DNA from 2 places in the Janthinobacterium sp. 1L-D-8-B-C4 genome. Region 1 is predicted to be linked to the other one. Evidence: predicted binding sites of a transcription regulator. Region 1 holds the regulator's gene; the other holds the start of a gene.
What was found. The regulator sigma-54, encoded in region 1, starts transcription at its own class of promoters, with help from an activator protein. The targets are predictions, from matches to a motif close to TGGCANGNAANCTGCTTT.

Region 1 (7,434 bases):
GCCTGGAAACGCCGCCCGACATCCTGGCCATCTGCGACGAGCAGAATATCCCTTTGTTTTCCACGCCGCTGCCAGCTGCCCAAGTGATCGACTTCCTGCGCGTCTACCTGTCGAAAAAGCTGGCGCAGCGCATTATCATGCACGGCGTGTTCATGGACGTGCTAGGCGTGGGCGTGTTGATCACCGGCGACTCGGGCCTGGGAAAGAGCGAGCTTGGGCTGGAGCTGATTTCGCGCAGCCACGGCCTGGTGGCCGACGACGCCGTGGAATTTTCGCGCATCGCGCCCAACATGATCGAAGGGCGCTGCCCGCCGCTGCTGCAGAACCTGCTCGAAGTGCGCGGCCTGGGCCTGCTCGACATCAAGGCCATCTTTGGCGAAACGGCCGTGCGCCGCAAGATGCGCTTGAAACTGATCGTGCACCTGGTGCGCCGCAACGCACTGGAAGAAGAAGTCGAGCGCCTGCCCTTCCTGTTCCCCACCGAAGACGTGCTGGGCCTGCCGGTGCGCAAGGTCGTCATCCCCGTCGCCGCCGGCCGCAATATCGCCGTGCTGCTTGAAGCAGCGGTGCGCAATACCATCTTGCAGCTGCGCGGGATTGATACGCTGCAGGAATTCATGGAGCGGCAACGACTCGCCATGAGTGGCGATTAATGTTGCCAAGGAGTTCGCCCTTGCAAGGGCGAACCGTTACGCAGGCACGAAGCGGTGCTTCGTGAATTCCCTGCTGCACCAATGACTCGCCATGAGCGGCGATTAATGTTGCCAAGGAGGTCACCCTTGCAAGGGCGAACCGTTACGCAGGCACGAAGCGCTGCTTCGTGAATTCCCTGCTGCACCAACGACTCGCCATGAGTGGCGACTGAGGCCGCGGGCAGCCTCCATATTCAATTGCAATAAAATGTAAAGACGATTGCCGCGGCACGCGCAGGCAGTCTTTATTGTATGATCGCGCCTATGCACATCATTCTACTTACCGGCATTTCCGGCTCCGGCAAATCTGTTGCACTCAAGGTGCTGGAGGATACCGGTTTTTACTGTGTCGACAACCTGCCGCCCGCTTTGTTGCCGAGCCTGGTGCAAACCTTGCTCGACGAAGGCACCAACAGGCTCGGCGTGGCGGTCGATGCACGCAGTGCGGAATCGCTGACTAGCCTGCCGCACAATGTGGCACTGCTGCGTGCGCAGGGGCATGACGTCAAGGTGCTGTTTCTGACCGCCACCACGCATTCCCTGGTGGCGCGCTTTTCGGAAACGCGACGCAGTCATCCTTTGTCGCATGAATTGCTTCCAGGCGAGAATCCGGCCAGCCGCCGCACGCTGATCGAATGCATCTCGGAAGAGCGCGAGCGGCTGTCGGCGATACAGCAACTGGGCCATGTGATCGACACCTCGGAGCTGAGCGCCAACAAGCTGCGTGCCTGGATCAAGGATATCGTCGCCTCCGAACGCGCGCCGCTGACCCTGTTCTTCGAATCGTTCGCCTTCAAGCTGGGCGTGCCGCTGGACGCCGACTTCGTGTTTGACGTGCGGGCCCTGCCCAATCCGTATTACGACCTGGCGCTGCGCCCGCTCGATGGCCGCGACGCGCCGGTGATCGCTTTTCTCGATGCCCAGCCCAGCGCCCTGGAACTGTTTGCCGATATCCGCAATTTCGTGGAAAAGTGGCTGCCGTCGTTCAAGTCCGACAACCGCAGCTATCTGACGGTGGCGCTCGGCTGCACCGGTGGCCAGCACCGTTCGGTATATATGGCGGAACACCTGGCGCAGTATTTTGCCGACCGCGAACGGGTCGTGCTGCGCCACCGCGAGCGTAGCTGAGCCGGAAAAATGGGCGCAAAAAAGGGCGCGAAGTAAACACAGCGCGCCCTTAGTTGATCACAACAATCCGGAGCGGCAGGCCTAGACGGCGGCGGCTTCTTCAGGAGTGTTGTCTGGCAGATGCTTGATCGCCTCTTTACCGTGCCCTTGCACTTTGGTTTTGTACTTCATCACTTGCCGGTCCAGCTTGTCGATCAGGCTGTCGATCGCGGCATACAGGTCTTGCGCCAGGCTTTCCACGTAGACGGTCTTGCCGCTCAGTCGCAGATTCACTTCGGCCTTCTGGCGTTTTTCTTTCTCTTTGAGGTTGTCGACGGTCAGAATCACGGCGATATCGATAACGTGATCGAAATGGCGTTTCACGCGCTCCAGTTTGGTTTGTACGTATTCACGGATGGCTGGTGTCACTTCGAGATGATGTCCGCTGATGGTGAGATTCATACACACTCCTAAAGATGATCGGGTTCGTGCGGTGGCCATCGTTCCGGCCCGCAGAGGAACCGAAAAAAACTACAAAGACTTACGCAGACTCACTGGCGGAATTTTCAACGCTTCCCGGTATTTGGCAACAGTACGTCGCGCAATCACCATGCCTTGTTCCCCCAGCATGTCCGCAATCTTACTGTCGGATAAAGGATTTTTAGGGTTCTCTGCTCCTGTCAATTGCACGATCAAGGCACGTATCGCCGTCGATGACGCCTCCCCTCCTGCTTCGGTGGCGACGTGGCTGCCAAAGAAATACTTCAACTCAAACATTCCATGCGGGGTCAGCATGTACTTTTGGGTTGTTACCCGCGAGATAGTACTCTCGTGTAAACCCAGTGTATCAGCTATTTCGCGAAGCACAAGTGGCCGCATGGCAACTGCGCCATGCGAGAAAAAATCCTTTTGCCGTTCCACTATCGCCTGCGCCACGCGCAGGATGGTGTCGAAGCGCTGGCGCATGTTCTTGATCAGCCACTTGGCTTCCTGCAACTGCGCGCCCATGCCGCCCTCGCCCTTGCCTTGCTTGAGCAGGTTGGCGTACATGGCGTTCACGCGCAGGCGCGGCATCACGTCATTGTTGAGCGACACCTGCCAGCCATTGCGGGCCCGCTTGACCACCACGTCCGGCACCACGTAATCGGACACGTCGGACGCAAACACGGCGCCCGGGTGCGGGTTGCACAAGCGAATCACGGTCTGCGCTTCGCGCAAGTCTTCATCGTCGCAATCGAGGGCTTTTTTCAGCTTGTTGAAGTCGCGCTGGGCAAACCAGGCCAGGTGTTTTTCAACGATGGTCAAGGCCATGCGGCGCGTCACCAGCGCCACCTGCGGCAGGCGTTTGATCTGCAGCGCCAGGCATTCGGACGCATTGCGCGCACCCACGCCGGGCGGATCGAAACTTTGCAGCAGCGACAAGGCGGTGCGCAGTTCGTCGGCGTCGACTTCCAGTTCCTCGGGCAGGCGCGCCAGGATATCGTCAAGCGATTCCTCCAGGTAGCCATTGTCGTCGAGCGCATCGATGATCAGTTCGACCAGCGCGCGGTCGCGCAGTTCCAGCACGGTCACGCGCATCTGCTCCATCAGGTGTTCGCGCAAGGTGCAATGATGGGCTTCCAGTTGCGGGCGGGAATCCTCATCGTCGGGCGCCTTGCCGCGGCTGGCCTCGTTCCAGTCGCTGTCGCCGCCTTCGGGCGCGGCCGTGCTCTCGCCGCCTTCACCATCGAACGTTTCCGCTTCGGCCGCCGGCGCCGGCGCTTCCTGGCCAGGCGGCGCAGGCGGCGCTTCGCCTGGCGCAGCAGTCGAACTCAGGGCACCATCGGACAGCAGGCGCAAGGAACGGTCGAGCGGATCGTCGAGACGCTCCAGCAAGGGATTATCGGTCAGCAATTGCTCCAGCTCCTGGTGCAATTCCAGCGTGGACAATTGCAACAGGCGTATCGATTGCTGTAATTGCGGCGTCAGTGCCAGGTGCTGCGAGGTGCGCAGCTGCAGTGATTGTTTCATCGGCTTACATGCGGAAATGTTCGCCCAGATACACGCGGCGCACCGACTCGTTGGCGATGATGTCGTCGGGCCGGCCTGATGCCAGCACCGAGCCCTGGTTGATGATGTAGGCTCGGTCGCAGATGCCCAGCGTTTCGCGCACGTTGTGGTCGGTGATCAGCACGCCGATATTGCGTTCTTTCAAAAACCGCACGATGCGCTGGATTTCGATCACGGCGATCGGATCGACGCCGGCGAACGGCTCGTCGAGCAGCACGAAACGCGGGTCGGTGGCCAGCGCGCGCGCGATTTCCACGCGGCGCCGTTCGCCGCCCGACAGCGACAGCGCCTGGTTTTCGCGCAGCTTTTCAATCTGCAAGTCGGCCAGCAATTTGTCGAGGCGCTCCTCGATCTCGGCCTTTTTCAAAGGGCGGCCGTCGACGGTCTGGATTTCCAGCACGGCGCGGATATTGTCTTCCACCGTCAGCTTGCGAAACACCGACGCTTCCTGCGGCAGGTAGGACAGGCCCATCTGCGCGCGGCGGTGGATCGGCAGGCTGGAAATATCGACGCCGCTGATATCGATGGTGCCGCCGTCGGATGGCACCAGGCCGACGATCATGTAGAACGAGGTGGTCTTGCCGGCGCCGTTCGGACCCAGCAGGCCCACCACTTCGCCGCATTCGACCTGCAGCGACACATCATGCACGACCTGCCGCTTGCCATAGGTTTTCTGCAGTCCCCGCACGATCAGGGTGCTGCCGCAACGTTCATTCTTGTTCATTATTTTTTCCCTGGCGCGGGCGCGGCGGGCGTTTTGTCTGCCGCCGGTTTGTTCTTCGGCTGGATCACCATGCGCACGCTGCCGGCGCCGGGGGCGCTGGTGCCGCTGTCGCTGTTTTCCATATTGAATAATTCATTGCGGCTGTCATACGAAATGAAGGCGCCATTGGCCACGTCGGTCGGCTTGGTGCCTTGCAGGCGCGTCAGCTTGGCCCTGGAAAACAGTTTCACGACTTCGGTCTTGTTGTTGTATTCCACCCGTTCCGCTTCGCCTTCGACCCACAGGTCGCCTTCGCCGTCGCGCTTCTGGCGGAAAGTGGCCAGCTTGCCCGCTTCGCCCCAGAAGGTGATGAACTGGTAGCCCTGCGGATCTTCCGTGATCAGGGCGCGCCCCGCCTTCATGGTCAGCGTGCCTTTCACCAGCACCACGTCGCCGGTCAGGGTGCGGGTCTGCTTGATGTCGTCGACCTGGCCGCGCTGGGCGGTGATGACGGCTTCTTTTTCGGAATCGGCCTTTTCGGCATGGGCAGCGCCCATCACGGCCAGGGAAAACAGGCTGAGCAGCAAGATTTTTTTCATTTGATAGTGTCCTTTTATTTATTTGGCCGGCACGGCTTTGCGCGGCGGAATCACGATGCGCACCGAGCTCGGCACTTCCACCACGCTGGAGGCATTATTGGCCTTCAGGCCCACGCCGGTCACATGCGAACGCCCCGACAGCAGGTCGACCGGCACGGCCGACTCCATCCGCTCTTCATCGGGGAAAATCGTCAGCGCCTCGGTTTTCAGCGTCATGTTCTGCGTTGTCGGACTGGCCACGCGGTCGATCACGACCTTGCGCGACAGTTGCAAACGCGTATTGCCCTGGTCGATATGCGCCAGTTCGGCCGTCATGTTCAAGGGCGGCACGCCCGGGCTGATCTTGCGCACGAAAGGCTGGTCGATATCGGAAGAGTCATCGGCCGGGTAATGCGTGAGCTTGGCGCCGGAAACGATATAGCTGGGCTTGCCCTGCAAGTCCATGCGCACCAGGCTGAAATTGGTGACGAAATAATCGGGCTCGTCCAATTTTTTGCCGGCACTGACGTCCTGGCTGCTCTTGTTCATCACTTCGAGCAGCCAGAAGCTGCCGAACGCCACCGCAACGGCGCCCAGCACGGTAAAAATCATGCGCCAGCGATGGGCGCCTTCTGGCTTACGCATAGTGTTTCACTCTCAAAAAAAACGTCCGCCGCCCACAGGCAGCACAGCGGGCATCAGATGACCTTGGCCTGCGTCAGGTCATGAATATGCAAGGCGCCGACCAGTTTGCCGTCAAGGTCGACCACCAGCATCTGGTTGATGCGGTGCTGTTCCATCACGGCCACCGCGTCGACGGCCAGGCGTTCGGGCGCGATGCTGCGCGGCTGGGCATGCATCACGTCGCGGATCGCCACTTGCGTGAAATCCTGCACGCGCTCGAACATGCGGCGCAAGTCGCCATCGGTAAATACGCCCACCGGGCGATCTTCGGCATCGACCACGGCCGTCATGCCCATGCCCTTTTTCGTCATTTCTTCGAGCGCCTGCAGCAGCGAGGCGTCCGCCGGCACTTTCGGCACCCGCTCGCCGCTGCGCATCACGTCATGCACATGCGTGAGCAGGCGGCGGCCCAGGGCGCCACCGGGATGCGAACGGGCAAAGTCTTCTTCCTTGAAGCCGCGCAAGTCCAGCAGCGCGACGGCCAGCGCATCACCGAGCGCCAGGGTGACGGTGGTGCTGGCGGTCGGCGCCAGGTTCAGCGGACACGCTTCTTTTTCCACCGAAACATCAAGGTGAACGTCGGCCAGTTGCGCCAGGCTCGATTGCGGCTTGCCGGTCATGGCGATCAGCACGCCGCCCATGCGCTTGACGACCGGCATGATGGCCATCAGTTCGGCCGATTCGCCCGAGTACGAGATGGCGATGAAAGCGTCATCCGAAGTGACCATGCCCAGGTCGCCATGGGCCGCTTCGGCCGGATGCACGAACATGGCCGGCGTGCCGGTCGAGGCCAGGGTGGCGGCGATCTTGCGCGCGATATGGCCGGACTTGCCGATGCCCGAGACCACCACGCGGCCCTTGCATTCGAGCAGCAGGGCTACGGCGCGGCCCACGCTGTCGTCGGTGGCCAGGCGCGCGTGCAGCGCAACGATGGCGTCGGCCTCGATCTGCAAGGTGGTGCGGGCCAATGTCACGGCGCGCTCGCTTGTCGCTTTCATGTCACTTCGATCAAAAGCTTTCTGCATTGTTTTTTCATGGGTTACACTCATCCCCAAAGTATAAACGAATTAGGAAAGCAAAAAACTTGCCAGTCACAACAAACAACGATTTCCACTGATCACCCCGGGCAACCCATGTTTTCCTCGCTAGAATTAACCCTGATGTTACTCGGCAGCGCCGTGCTTGGCGTGGTTGCTTTCAGAATGTTGCACCTGCCTCCCATGCTCGGCTACCTGGCGGTCGGCATCGTCATCGGCCCCCATGCGCTGGGCCTGGCTGCCGAAAATGAAGCGAGCCATACGCTGGCCGAATTCGGCGTCGTCTTCCTGATGTTTTCCATCGGGCTCGAGTTTTCCCTTCCCAAGTTTCTTGCCATGCGGCGCATCGTCTTCGGCCTTGGCATGGCGCAGGTGGTCACCACCATCGTCGCCACCGTCGTCTTCGGCTGGTTCGTCGGGCGCTATCTGTCGGCCTATTTTCACCTCAGCTGGCAGGCCGCGTTTGCCCTCGGCGGCGCGCTGGCCATGTCGTCGACCGCCATCGTGTCAAAAATGCTGACAGAACGGCTGGAGCTTGAAAGCGAGCACGGCCGCAAGATCATCGGCATTTTGCTGTTCCAGGA
Region 2 (7,434 bases), on a different contig from region 1:
GATCACGCGGCCGATATCCTTTATTACCGACGGCTGGATGCCTTCGGTCGGTTCGTCAAAAATGATCAGCTCCGGGCTGGCCAGCAAGGCGCGCGCGATCGCCAGTTGCTGCTGCTGGCCGCCGGACAAATCGCCGCCGCGCCGCGCAAGCATTTCCTTCAGCACCGGAAACAGGTCATACACCATCTCGTCGATGCGCGAGGCCTGGTGGCCGCTTTTCACGGCCATGCCCATCAGCAGGTTTTCCTCGACCGTCAGGCGCGCGAAAATATCGCGCCCCTGCGGCACATAGGCGATGCCCAGTTTGGCCCGCGCATGCGGCGACAGTTTGGTGATGTCGCGGCCATTGAACACCACCTTGCCCTGCGCCACCGGCAGCACGCCCATCAGGCATTTGAGCAAAGTGGTCTTGCCGACGCCATTGCGCCCCAGCAAAGCCAGGCATTCGCCTTTTTTCGCCGTCAGCGACACGCCGCGCAAGGTGTGCGAGGAGCCATAGTATTGGTTCAGTTGCGTCACTTCCAGCATGTTTATCTTCCCAGGTAGACTTCGATGACGCGCTCGTCGGCTTGCACTTCATCCATGCGCCCCTGCGCCAGCACCGAACCCTCGTGCAGCACAGTGACGATGCCCTGCTGGGCGATTTCCTTGACAAATCCCATGTCGTGCTCGACCACCATGATGGAATGCTTGCCGCGCAATTCATTGAGCAGCTCGGCCGTGCGCGCGGTTTCCGCGTCCGACATGCCGGCCACGGGTTCATCGAGCAAGATCAGTTGCGGCTCCTGCATCAAGAGCATGCCGATTTCCAGCCACTGCTTTTGCCCGTGCGACAGCAGCCCGGCCAGCCGCGCCTCGTGGCCATGCAGGCGGATCAGGCGCAAGATGGCTTCGATCTTGCCTTCCTGCTCGGACGACAGGCGCGCAAACAGGGTAGTGGCGACGCGCTTGTTCATCTTCATCGCCAATTCCAGGTTGTCGAACACCGTATGCTGCTCGAACACGGTGGGGCGCTGGAACTTGCGGCCGATGCCGGCGTGGGCGATCGCGTACTCGGTCATGGTCGACAAATCCATGGTCTGGCCGAACCAGGCCGTGCCGGAGGTGGGCCGCGTCTTGCCGGTGATCACGTCCATCATGGTGGTCTTGCCGGCGCCATTCGGCCCGATAATGCAGCGCAGCTCGCCCACCGAAATATCGAGGCTCAGCTTGTTGATGGCCTTGAAGCCATCGAACGACACGGTGATGTCTTCCAGGTACAGAATCGCACCGTGGGTGGTGTCGACGCCTTCGCCCTTGACCCTGGCATAGGAGGAACCGGCTTCGCCGCTGGCCATGCCAGGTACCATGCGGATGCTCATGCGGCCTCCTCTGCCACGACGGCGGATTTCTTGCGTTTCAACTTGGCCAGCACGCCAAGGATGCCCTGCTGCATGAACAGGGTGACGACGATAAACAGCAGGCCCAGCGCGAACAGCCACAGCTCGGGCAAGGCGGCCGTAAACCAGCTTTTCAGGCCATTGACGGTAAAGGCGCCCAGGATAGGGCCGATCAGGGTGCCGCGTCCGCCGACCGCCACCCACACCACCATCTCGATGGAGTTGGCCGGCGACATTTCGGACGGGTTGATAATGCCCACCTGCGGTACATACAGGGCGCCGGCAATGCCGCACAGCACGGCGGACAGGGTCCACACGAACAGCTTGAACCACAGCGGGTTATAACCGAGGAACATCAGCCGCGCCTCGCCGTCCCGCACGCCCTGCAGCACCCTGCCCAGCTTGGAGCTGACGATGGCGCGCGCGCCGATCAGCGCGCTGACCAGAAACGCCAGGGTCAACAGGAACAGCGCGGCCTTGGTGGCGGGCGCCGTCACACTATGGCCGAGGATGGTCTTGAAGTCAGTAAAACCGTTGTTGCCGCCAAAGCCGGTATCGTTGCGGAAGAACAGCAGCATGAAGGCATACGTCATCGCCTGCGTGATGATCGAAAAATAGACGCCCTTGATGCGCGAACGGAAGGCGAAGTAGCCGAACACGAAGGCCAGCACGCCGGGCACCAGCACCACCAGCGCCATGCAGTACCAGAAGTGTTCGGTGAAGGCCCAGTACCAGGGATAGGTCTTCCAGTCGAGAAACACCATAAAATCGGGCAAGGCGCTTTGATACTGGCCCCCGGCACCGATCGCGCGCATCAGATACATGCCGTGTGCATAGGCGCCCAGCGCAAAGAACACGCCATGGCCCAGCGACAAAATGCCGGTATAGCCCCACACCAGGTCGAGCGCCAGCGCGGCCAGCGCATAGCACATGAACTTGCCGACCAGGCCGACCGTATAGGCCGACACATGCAGCGGATGGCCTTCGGCAAACATCAGGTTAAAGATCGGCAGCAAGGCCGCCACCAGGGTGAAGGCGGCAATGGCCGCCCAGACGGGCCGCGAAAACAGGCCCTGCTTGACGCGTAGAGAGGTAATCATTCGACGCTGCGTCCCTTCATGGCAAACAGGCCCTGCGGCCGGCGCTGGATAAAGATAATGATGAACACCAGGATGGCGATCTTGGCCAGCACGGCGCCCGCCACCGGTTCGAGGAATTTGTTGACTTCGCCCAGGCCGATCGCTGCGATCACGGTGCCGGCCAGCTGGCCCACGCCGCCCAGTACCACCACCATGAAGGAGTCGACGATATAGCTTTGTCCCAGGTCCGGCCCCACGTTGCCAAGTTGCGACAGTGCCACGCCACCGAGGCCCGCGATGCCGGAACCGAGGCCGAAGGTCAGCATGTCGACCTTGCCGGTGGCGACACCGACACAATCGGCCATGCGGCGGTTTTGCGTGACGGCGCGCACGAACAGGCCGAGCCGGGTTTTATTGAGGATCAGCCACACGGCCACCACCACCAGCATGGCGAACACGATAATGGCGATGCGGTTGTATGGCAGCACCAGAGACCCCAGCACCGTCACGCCGCCCGACATCCAGGCCGGATTGGCCACTTCCACGTTTTGCGCGCCAAAGATGGTGCGGACAAGCTGCATCAGGATCAGGCTGATGCCCCAGGTCGCCAGCAGGGTTTCCAGCGGCCGGCCATACAGCCAGCGGATCACCGTGCGTTCCAGCACCACGCCGACCAGGCCGGCAACAAAGAACGCCGCCGGCAGCGCCGCCAGCAGATACCAGTCCTGCATGCCCGGCAAATACGCGCGGAAGAACAGCTGGCAAAGGTAAGTGGTGTAGGCGCCTATCATCAGCAGTTCGCCGTGCGCCATATTGATGATGCCCATCAGGCCGAAGGTAATCGCCAGGCCCAGCGCCGCCAGCAGCAGCACGCTGCCCAGCGACAGGCCGTAAAAGATATTGCCAACAAATTCAGTGCGCTGCACCCGTCCTTTTATTTGCCCGATGGTGTCGACAGCGGCGATGCGCACGGCTTCGTCGGGTTCGCCCGGCTTGCCGTCGGCACCCTTGTCGAGCATCGATTGCAGCGGCGCCAGCAATCGCGCATCGCTGCTGACGGCCAGGTCCTGCACCGCCTGCTTGCGCGTGGCCGCGTCCGGCGCATGCAGGTTGGCGCTGGCGATCAGCACCTGCAGCATCTGCCTGATCTCGCCATCGCTCTCCTGCGCCAGCGCCTTGCGGATCAGCGGGATTTGCGCCGGGCTGACGGCTTTTTGCAATTCCCGGGCCGCAGCCAGGCGTTCGCCGCGCTCCGGCGCCAGCAGTTTCAGGCCCGACAAGGCGCCTTCCACCACGCCGCGCAGGCGGTTGTTGACCATCACGCCGTCGATGCCGTCGGGCGTTGCTGCGCTCTTGCCGGTAGCCGGGTCATACGCTTGCGCGCCATCGCCTTCGACGATGAGCACATCGCCACCCGGGGTGGCATACAGGGTTTCGGCCTGCAGCGCCTGCAAGACGCGGGCTGCTTCCGGCGTGGCCAGCGCGGCGATTTGGCCGACAGCGGCAACCCGCGCTTCGGGGTCGTCGCCGGATAATGGTTTCAATAGCGTGGGGTCGATGGCGGCCTGTGCCAGCGAAGAAAGAAGCAGGCAGGCGAGGGCCAGCAGTTTGGGGAGGAGCTGCATGCGCATGGGTTCCTGGGTGGAAAAGCAACTATGTTGATGAGCTTCCTTACCCCAAAGGCAAGTTCCGGGGTCAGACCCGGCGGGTCTGACCCCAGCTCTTTGCCTGGGGTCACAACTAAGTTTCGACGCGCAAGCGCTTACAACTTCTGCTTCGCCTCATTACCCTTGATAAACGGGCTCCACGGTTGTGCGCGGATCGGTTCCCTGGTTTTCCACACCACGTTGAACTGGCCGTCGGCCTTGATCTCGCCGATCATCACAGGCTTGTGCAGGTGGTGATTGGTGGCGTCCATGGTCAGGGTAAAGCCCGATGGCGCCTTGAAGGTCTGGCCACCCATGGCGGCGATCACCTTGTCGGTATCGGTCGACTTGGCTTTTTCTACCGCCTGCGCCCACATGTGGATGCCGACATAGGTCGCTTCCATCGGGTCGTTGGTGACCACCGAGCCGGCGTTCGGCAGCTTCTGCTTGACGGCGTAGGCTTTCCACTTCTTGATGAAGTCAGTATTCACCGGGTTCTTGACGGACTCGAAATAATTCCATGCCGCCAGGTGGCCCAGCAAAGGCTTGGTGTCGATGCCGCGCAGCTCTTCCTCGCCGACCGAGAACGCCACCACCGGCACGTCGGTCGCTTTCAGGCCCGCATTGCCCAGTTCCTTGTAGAACGGCACGTTCGAATCGCCATTGATGGTCGAGATGACGGCGGTCTTGCCGCCGGCCGAGAACTTCTTGATATTGGCAACGATGGTCTGGTAGTCGGCATGGCCGAACGGCGTGTAGACCTCGCTGATATCGCTGTCCTTGACGCCCTTGCTTTTCAGGAACGCACGCAGGATCTTGTTGGTGGTGCGCGGATATACATAATCGGTACCCAGCAGCACGAAGCGCTTGGCGCCGCCACCGTCCGCGCTCATCAGGTATTCGACGGCAGGGATCGCCTGTTGGTTCGGCGCGGCGCCCGTGTAGAACACATTCTTTTCCAGTTCCTCGCCCTCGTACTGCACCGGGTAGAACAGCAGGCTGTTGAGTTCCTTGAAGACCGGCAAGACCGATTTGCGCGATACCGACGTCCAGCAGCCGAACACCACCGAGACTTTATCCTGCGCCACCAGTTGGCGCGCTTTTTCGGCGAACAGCGGCCAGTTCGAGGCGGGGTCCACCACCACCGGTTCCAGCTGCTTGCCCAGCACGCCACCCTTGGCGTTGATCTCGGCGATCGTCATCAGCGCCACGTCTTTCAGCGACGTTTCGGAAATGGCCATGGTGCCGGACAGGGAATGCAGTATCCCTACCTTGATGGTGTCGGCGGCAAACGCCGACTGCGTGTAGGCCGAGGCAACCAAGGCCATTGCGCCTGCTGCTGCCGCTTTCAAGATGATGCGTCGTGACATGTGGACTCCTGAGTGTGGATGGATAGTCGAGAGGGGCATACACAGGTGTTAAAGCAGATTGCATGCCAGCATTGACAGGTTCACCACATCAAGAAAGCGCCACGGTTTGGTGCGCCAGTGATTTTGTTGCACGAAAAAAACCCGGCTGCACAAGGACTGTGCAGCCGGGCTTGGCAAATGCAAGGCGCTGGTGCTTTACCTGTCAACGCCCTTGCGTGGTGCGCGCAAACGGCGCCAGCCTTTGCGCAGCAGCGGGAACAGGATGGCAAACGCCAGCAGCCATGGCAGCAGATAGGCGAGCGCCGTGATGCCGTTGGCAGCGCCCTCGGACAGGTTCTCGGTAAAATTGCCCAACGATTGTTTGATCGGGGACCAGAATGATTTCCGACCCTCGGAACTGATATCGATCGTCAGCAAGTCAGTATCGATGCGCTGCATCAATAGCGCATTCGCGGCAGTCGCCTGCTCCAGTTCCGTCTGCACGGTAGCCAGTTCCTTGGTCACTTTGATGAGCGCATCGACATCCTTGCTCGAACGCTGTTCCAGTTCCTGCAGCTGTGTTTGATACTGTTTCAGCATGGCCAGGCGCTTGCGGCTGTCCAGCACAGGGCGGCCCAGGTCTTGCACCTTGGTGCCCTGACTCGTCACTTCGCCCGCGCTGCCAACCAGGGACACGATCTTCTTGATGCCCGTTGGCCTGGCGCGCAAATTGATGCGCGCTCGCACTTCACGCCCACTGCTGATATTGGAATCGAGCAGCACGCAGGCGTTGGCGGTATCGGCCTTGCAGGCAGCGATCACCTTTTCATATAACGCAGCAACCTGGGCCTCGCTTGTTCCTATGTCAATATTATGTTCGTAAGCAAGCAACTGTTCTTGCCTGCCCTCTACTTCCTCGACAATGCGCGTCTCGACTGGATAATGTGGTCCTTCTTTCCCCGCACAGCCGGCCAGGACGATCAAGGCCACGATCGCAGCGGCTTTGCCCAGCTTGATAGAAAATTGCATGATTTCCTTTTTATTAATATGTAATTAGGTGCATTCTATTGCCAAGTGTAAATCATTGCCAACGCGGCGAACTCCCCCCGCTTTGGCCCTGCGCCGCTAACTGGTATCATGCGGGCAAACGCTGGCCTGTTCATCGGCACCAGCCCTGCAACACACCGCGAAGCGGCCACGCCACAGCTTTGCTTGAGCATGCGCCGCCGACGCCTAAATATAAGAGAATCCATCCATCATGAGCACACCAAATCATCCGTCGTTCTGGCGCCGCATCCCGCTGGCCTTTGGCGCTTTTTTCAGCACCCTGTCCGATGGCGCGTATGCCGCCCGCGTGGAAAAGCTGAACCTGCCTGAAGCAGCGCCAGTCGCGCCGGTCGCCCCTGCTCCCGCACCGGCTCCGGTGCCTGCCGCCGCCCCCGTGATCCTGAAAGAAGCCACGCCTGACGCCGCACTGCAATTGCTGGCACTGCTGCAGCGCGAAGCGCGCCTGATCGACTTTACCCAGGAAAACCTGGCCAGCCATGCCGACGCCGATATTGGCGCGGCCGCCCGTGTGGTGCACGAAGGCTGCGCCAAGGTCATGCGCGAGTACTTCAGCATCGAACCGGTGCGTTCGGAAAACGAAGGCAGCCGCATCGTGCTGCAAGAAGGCTTTGATCCGGCTACCGTGCGCCTGACCGGCAATGTGGTCGGCTCGGCGCCGTTCAAGGGCACCTTGAGCCACCGCGGCTGGCGCGCCTCCAGCGTGCGCCTGCCGAAACTGAACGACAAGCACGACGCGTCCATCCTGGCACCGGCCGAGGTGGAACTGTGAGCGCCTTGTATGCCATCGGCATCGACCTGGGCACCACCCACAGCGCGCTGTCGTATGTGAACCTGGGCCAGAGCGACGGCGAAAAATCCGTGCACGGCGTGCTGCAAGTGCCGCAGTTATCAAACCCCGGCACCCTGGAAGAAC

Region 2: a site for sigma-54 is predicted at 5,525-5,542, ahead of urtA (urea ABC transporter substrate-binding protein). Genes of this name have one in related genera too.

The regions. Positions count from the first base shown of each region.
Region 1 is NZ_JBXAVX010000016.1:81,192-88,625, reverse strand. Features, by position in the region: gene hprK (HPr(Ser) kinase/phosphatase) at 1-653, shown strand, start outside; gene rapZ (RNase adapter RapZ) at 957-1,820, shown strand; gene hpf (ribosome hibernation-promoting factor, HPF/YfiA family) at 1,902-2,261, opposite strand; gene AC0Z42_RS23890 (RNA polymerase factor sigma-54) at 2,331-3,809, opposite strand; gene lptB (LPS export ABC transporter ATP-binding protein) at 3,814-4,572, opposite strand; gene lptA (lipopolysaccharide transport periplasmic protein LptA) at 4,572-5,150, opposite strand; gene lptC (LPS export ABC transporter periplasmic protein LptC) at 5,169-5,774, opposite strand; gene AC0Z42_RS23870 (KpsF/GutQ family sugar-phosphate isomerase) at 5,828-6,838, opposite strand; gene AC0Z42_RS23865 (monovalent cation:proton antiporter family protein) at 6,947-7,434, shown strand, end outside.
Region 2 is NZ_JBXAVX010000021.1:28,217-35,650, reverse strand. Features, by position in the region: gene urtE (urea ABC transporter ATP-binding subunit UrtE) at 1-528, opposite strand, end outside; gene urtD (urea ABC transporter ATP-binding protein UrtD) at 531-1,361, opposite strand; gene urtC (urea ABC transporter permease subunit UrtC) at 1,358-2,479, opposite strand; gene urtB (urea ABC transporter permease subunit UrtB) at 2,476-4,083, opposite strand; gene urtA (urea ABC transporter substrate-binding protein) at 4,221-5,474, opposite strand; gene AC0Z42_RS27200 (DUF4349 domain-containing protein) at 5,670-6,482, opposite strand; gene AC0Z42_RS27195 (DUF2760 domain-containing protein) at 6,712-7,290, shown strand; gene AC0Z42_RS27190 (Hsp70 family protein) at 7,287-7,434, shown strand, end outside.